One region of the Streptomyces decoyicus genome, then DNA from elsewhere that is predicted to be linked to it. Evidence: predicted binding sites of a transcription regulator. Region 1 holds the regulator's gene; the other holds the start of a gene.

Region 1 (3,170 bases):
CACGCCCACCGCCCCGCTCCGAACCGGGGCGGCGACCGCTGCGCCGGCCCGGGGAACGGCTCCGCCCCCGGGCCCACCTGGGGCTATCGCCCGTTGAACGCATCCTTCAGGCGCGAGAACAGACCCTGCTGCCCCGGCTGGAACTGCCCCGTGGGCCGTTCCTCCCCGCGGAGCTTGGCCAGCCGCCGCAGCAGGTCTTCCTGGTCGGGGTCGAGCTTGGACGGGGTCTGCACCTCGACGTGGACGATGAGGTCGCCCCGGCCGCCGCCACGCAGATGGGTCACCCCGCGCTGGTGCAGCGGGATCGACTGGCCGGACTGGGTGCCGGGCCGGACATCGATCTCCTCCACCCCGTCCAGCGTCTCCAGCGGGCACTTCGTGCCCAGCGCCGCCGCTGTCATCGGGATGGTGACCGTGCAGTGCAGATCGTCGCCGCGCCGCTGGAAGACCGAGTGCGCCAGCTCGTGGATCTCCACATAGAGATCGCCGGCGGGGCCGCCGCCGGGGCCGACCTCGCCCTCGCCCGCGAGCTGGATGCGGGTGCCGTTGTCGACACCGGCCGGGATCTTGACGGTCAGCGTGCGGCGGGAGCGGATCCGGCCGTCGCCTGCGCACTCGGGGCACGGGGTCGGCACGACCGTGCCGAAGCCCTGGCACTGCGGGCAGGGCCTGGACGTCATGACCTGGCCGAGGAAGGACCGGGTGACCTGCGAGACCTCACCGCGGCCGCGGCACATGTCACAGGTCTGCGCCGAGGTACCCGGCGCGGCTCCCTCACCGGTGCACGTCGTACAGACGACGGCGGTGTCGACCTGGATGTCCTTGGCCGTGCCGAAGGCCGCTTCGTTCAGCTCGATGTCGAGCCGGATCATGGCGTCCTGGCCGCGGCGGGTGCGCGAGCGCGGCCCGCGCTGCGACGCGGTGCCGAAGAACGCGTCCATGATGTCGGAGAAGTTGCCGAAGCCCGCGCCGAAGCCGCCCGCGCCCTGGCCGCCGCCCGCCTGCGAGAGGGGGTCGCCGCCGAGGTCGTAGACCTGCTTCTTCTGCGGGTCCGACAGAACCTCGTAAGCGGCGTTGATCTCCTTGAACCGCTCCTGGGTCTTGGGATCCGGATTCACGTCCGGGTGCAGCTCACGCGCCAGCCGGCGGAAGGCTTTCTTGATCTGGTCCTGCGAGGCGTCACGGCTGATGCCGAGGACCGAGTAGTAATCCGTGGCCACTTACGACTCCGCGAGGATTTGTCCGACGTAACGTGCCACTGCGCGTACCGCTCCCATCGTTCCGGGGTAGTCCATGCGGGTCGGTCCGACCACGCCGAGTTTGGCGACTGCCTCGTCGCCCGAACCGTAGCCGACCGTGACGACCGATGTGGACGCCAGGCCTTCGTGGGCATTCTCATGCCCGATACGTACGGTCATGCCCGAGTCCTTGGCCTCCCCGAGCAGCTTGAGCATCACCACATGCTCCTCAAGGGCCTCCAGCACCGGCCGGATCGTCAGTGGGAAATCGTGCCCGAAGCGCGTGAGATTGGCGGTACCGCCGATCATCAGCCGCTCTTCGGTCTCTTCCACCAAAGTTTCCAGCAACACCGACAGCACTGTCGAGACCGTGCCGCGGTCGTCCTGCTCGAAGGACTCCGGGAGATCCTGCACCAACTGCGGCACATCCGCGAACCGGCGGCCGACGACCCTGCTGTTGAGCCGGGCCCGCAGGTCCGCCAGCGAGGCCTCGCCGAACGGCGCCTGGCAGTCGATGAGCCGCTGCTCGACCCGTCCGGTGTCCGTGATCAGTACGAGCATCAGCCGGGCGGGGGCCAGCGCCAGCAGTTCGACATGCCGGACCGTGGACCGGGTCAGGGACGGATACTGCACGACCGCGACCTGCCGGGTCAGCTGCGCCAGCAGCCGGACCGTGCGGCCCACCACGTCGTCGAGGTCGACGGCGCCGTCCAGGAAGTTCTGGATCGCCCGCCGCTCCGGGCTGGACAGCGGCTTGACGCCGGCCAGCTTGTCGACGAACAGGCGGTAGCCCTTGTCGGTCGGGATGCGCCCGGCGCTGGTGTGCGGCTGGGCGATGAATCCCTCGTCCTCCAGGGCCGCCATGTCGTTGCGGATGGTGGCCGGGGAGACGCCGAGCTGATGGCGTTCGGTGAGCGCCTTGGAGCCGACCGGCTCCTCCGTCCCCACATAGTCCTGGACGATGGCACGCAGCACCTCCAGCCTGCGTTCACTGAGCATCCCGCGCACCTCCAGTCCGGCCGTCCGCCGCCTCGTCTCTCCTGGCACTCACACGGGCCGAGTGCCAGACCCTGAGCCAGTGTACGGCCGGGTAGCACGAACACGGCAAGGGCAGCCGCGCACAGCACCCGCCCGATGACCGTGTTCGGCCGATCTGTCGGGCAACGCTATCGCGATGGCGCTAGCGTCTCGGTATGCGTACTGCTTGGGAAGAGGCCGGTTGGGAACGACTCGGTGACGGTGTCGCCAGGCGCCGTATGCCGGGCTGGGACGAGACGATCGGGGTGATCGCCGGGACCACCGGCGTCATGATCGTCGACACCGGCGCGACCCTGCGCGACGGCGCGGACCTTCGGCGTGCGATCCGTGGCGTACTGGGCCGGGAAGTGACGCATGTCGCGCTCACCCACCCCCACTTCGATCATGTGCTGGGCACGGCCGCCTTCGCGGGCGTCGAGGTCTTCGGCGCGGCCGGACTGAGCGAGCTGCTGCGCCGCGGCAAGGACGAGCTGCGGCACGACGCGATGCGGCAGGGCGTCGACCGGGACGCCGCCGCCGAGGCCGCCGATCTGCTGGTCGCCCCGCACCACCACGTCCACGACCAGCTGACCGTCGAGCTCGGCGACCGGCAGGTGCTGCTCGCCAACGTCGGTCCCGGGCACACCGCCCACGACCTGGCCGTGCTGGTACCGGGCCGGCGCGGGGACCCGGAGATCGTCTTCTGCGGCGATCTGGTCGAGGAGTCAGGAGAGCCCCAGGCAGGCCACGACGCACTGCCGCAGCAGTGGCCCGCCGCGCTGGACCGGCTGCTGGCCCTCGGCGGCGAGGACGCGCGGTACGTTCCCGGCCATGGCGCCGTGGTGGACGCCCGCTTCGTCCGTGCCCAACGCGACGCCCTGGCCACCCGCTTCGGCGTCGCCCCGTCCTGACCAC
Region 2 (3,170 bases), 790 kb from region 1:
CGCGGTGGCGGACGGGTCGGACGGCGGGCCGGTGCGCTGCGCGAGCAGCGCATCGCGGATCTCGATGAGCAGCTCGACCTCGGTCGGGTTCACGGGGATGTCGTCGGCTCCCCTCTTGGCTGCCTGGCGCTCCTTCCACTTGGTGATCGGAAGGATCATGAGGAAGTACACGACCGCGGCGGTGATCAGGAACGTCAGGGCGGCGCTGAGCACCGAGCCCCACAGGATGTAGATGCCGTCGGTGAATTCGCCCGTCTTCTTGTCCGTGTGGCAGACGGTCAGGCAGGCCTTGTAGTTGTCGAGGTTCTGCGAGCCCAGGGCGCCGATGATCGGGTTGATCACGCCCTTGACCACGGCGTTCACGATGTTCGTGAAGGCAGCACCGACCACGACCGCGACCGCGAGTTCGATGACGTTGCCGCGCATCAGGAATTCCTTGAACCCCTGAAGGACGCCCTTGCTCTCGCTCACCTGACAGCCTCTTTCCACGCTCACTACGGATGGTGCACAAACACTCAGCACCGCAACTTACGGCAGGGCGGGGCGGAGGTGTCCAGTCGTCGACCACTTGATCTCGGGGCACCGGTCACCGCCCTCCCGCCGCCGCAGCCGACGGACAGCCGGGGGCGGGTGCGGCTCGTACGGCACCGTACGACGCTCCGCCGGCCAGTACTGCGGCGGCCGTCGCCAGTCCCGCGGCCAGCAGCCGCCGCTGCGCACTCCGTCCTCCCCGGCGCCGGCCGCCACCGGCCCGTACGGGAGGGAAGTGCGGCACTTCACAGGGCGGGGGAGCAGGGAGCGGCGGGGAGAGGAAGGCGGGGTCGGTGTGGTGAGGGGGCGGGGAAGAGGCACGGGGCATGGTGGGCACCGCCTGTGGTGAGGGGTTCGGACGAACCGGCGATCACCACCGTGCCGGAATCCGCACCGGCCCGCTCCGGGCTGTGGACGACCCCGCCCCTGGGGACAACCCGGCCACCCGGGAGAGGGAGGCCGGGCCGTCCGTCGCGGCGTCCGGGGCGCTACGGCAGGTCGATGCCCAGGTCCCAGCCGGTGTGCACCTCGGTGCACAGGCAGTTGCGGGCGGCGTTGTCAGGGAGGCCGGAGACCGCGTCGAACAGGACCTCGCGCAGTCGGCCGACGTTCTCGGCGAAGACCCTGAAGACTTCCTCGTGGGAGACGCCGTCGCCGGTCTCGGTGCCCGCGTCCAGGTCGGTGACCAGCGCCAATGACGTGTAGCACAGGCTCAGTTCGCGGGCCAGCACGGCTTCGGGGTGGCCGGTCATACCGACCACCGACCAGCCCTGTGCGGCGTGCCAGCGCGACTCGGCGCGGGTCGAGAAGCGGGGGCCTTCGATCACGACGAGGGTGCCGCCGTCGACCGGCTCCCAGTCCCGGCCACGGGCGGCCGTGAGGGCGGCCTGCCGTCCGGTGGGGCAGTACGGGTCGGCGAAGGTCAGGTGGACGACGTTGGGGGTCTTCCCGTCGGGGAGCGGTTCGCCGTCGAAGTAGGTCTGGGGGCGGGCCTTGGTGCGGTCGACGAGCTGGTCGGGGACCAGGAGCGTGCCGGGGCCGTATTCGGCCCGCAGGCCGCCGACCGCGCACGGGGCGAGGACCTGGCGCACCCCGAGCGAGCGCAGCGCCCACAGGTTGGCGCGGTAGTTGATGCGGTGCGGCGGGAGGTGGTGGCCGCGGCCGTGCCGGGGCAGGAACGCCACCTGGCGGCCGGCGATCTGTCCCAGGAACAGCGAGTCGCTGGGGCTTCCGTAGGGGGTGTCCACCGTGATCTCGGTCACGTCGTCGAGGAAGGAGTAGAACCCCGATCCGCCGATAACGCCAATCTCCGCGTCAGCCATGCCGGTCACACTATCGGGGCGCGGCGGCCCGGGGCGGGCGGGTGGCGGAGGCGAAAGGAAGCCGTAAGACAGCGGACCCCGCCGTCGGTGACGGCGGGGTCCGAAGAGCTGTGGGTCAGGCCGCGGAGCTGGTGCCCGAGGAGCTGCCGGAGGACGACGAGGCGGCCGGGGCCGAGGACTTGGTGTCCGAGCTGCCGGACGAGGAGCCCGACGTGTCCGAGGAGGACGTGCTGCCCGCCGCGGAGGGGTTCTTCGCGGGACTGCTGCTCGACGACGAGCCGCGGCTGTCGTTGCGGTAGAAGCCGGATCCCTTGAAGACGATGCCGACCGCGGAGAACACCTTCTTGAGGCGTCCGTCGCAGGCGGGGCACTCCGTGAGCGCATCGTCGGTGAACTTCTGCACCGCCTCGAGGCCCTCGCCACACGCGGTGCACTGGTACTGGTAGGTCGGCACTTGTCTTCCTCCTGGCACTCTCACTCGATGAGTGCTAACGACGCTCCATCTTGCAGTATTCCCGGCCGACAGTCCACCGTGACCGGCCCACGGTGACCGACTCCACGTCCCGTCAGGTGCGCGCCAGCTCCCGCTCGCGGTCGTCGGAAACGGCCGGGACCTGGGCATCCGTGCTGTGCGCGGGGCCCGCGGCGGTCCTCGTCGAGGAGCGCGGCAGCAGGTGGGCGCGGAGCGCCAGCAGCACCGTCAGGGCCAGCGCCGTACCGGCCAGCGGCACCAGGAACCCGGTGCTCGGCCCGAAGCGGTCGGCGAGCTGGCCGGCCGAGGTGGCCGCGGCCGCCTGGCCCAGCGCGACCGCGCCGGTCAGCCAGGTGAAGGCCTCGGTGCGGGCGGCGGCCGGCACCAGCGACTCCACGAGGGTGTAGCCGGTGATCAGGGCCGGGGCGATGCACAGGCCGACGACCAGTCCGACCGCGCCGAGCAGCGGCACCGCGGTGACCGCCCACAACGGGGTGGTCGCCAGCGCCAGCAGCCCGTAGGCGACCAGCAGCCGGCGCCGCGGGCCGACCTTCCAGGCGATGAGGCCGCACGCGATACCGGCGAGCATGTTGCCGCCCGCGAAGATCCCGTAGAGCACGCCGTTGATGCCGGGCTGCCCGATGTGCTGGGTGAACGCGGTCAGCGAGACCTGCATACCGCCGAAGACGGCGCCGATGCCGAGGAACGCCACGATCAGGACGCGTACGCCGGGCACCGACACCGCCGAGACGCGCGGCCGGTCGCCGGCCCGGTGCCGGTGCACCGGCGGCTGGCTGCGCCGCTGGGAGGCGAACAGCAGCCCGCCGGCCAGCGTCAGCGCGGCC

The links. Region 1 encodes HrcA, which represses chaperone genes, less so after heat shock. Its sites were predicted from a motif close to TTNGCACTCNGNNNNNCNGAGTGCNAA; they were not measured.
Region 2: K7C20_RS15625 (FmdB family zinc ribbon protein) is a predicted target of HrcA. The motif match lies at 2,319-2,345, and genes of this name have one in related genera.

Annotation. Positions count from the first base shown of each region.
Region 1 covers NZ_CP082301.1:2,804,221-2,807,390, forward strand. Annotated here, with positions in the region: gene dnaJ (molecular chaperone DnaJ) at 84-1,220, opposite strand; gene hrcA (heat-inducible transcriptional repressor HrcA) at 1,221-2,237, opposite strand; gene K7C20_RS12395 (MBL fold metallo-hydrolase) at 2,432-3,166, shown strand.
Region 2 covers NZ_CP082301.1:3,589,686-3,592,855, reverse strand. Annotated here, with positions in the region: gene mscL (large conductance mechanosensitive channel protein MscL) at 1-471, opposite strand, end outside; gene K7C20_RS15630 (S-methyl-5'-thioadenosine phosphorylase) at 1,020-1,853, opposite strand; gene K7C20_RS15625 (FmdB family zinc ribbon protein) at 1,969-2,307, opposite strand; gene K7C20_RS15620 (MFS transporter) at 2,420-3,170, opposite strand, start outside.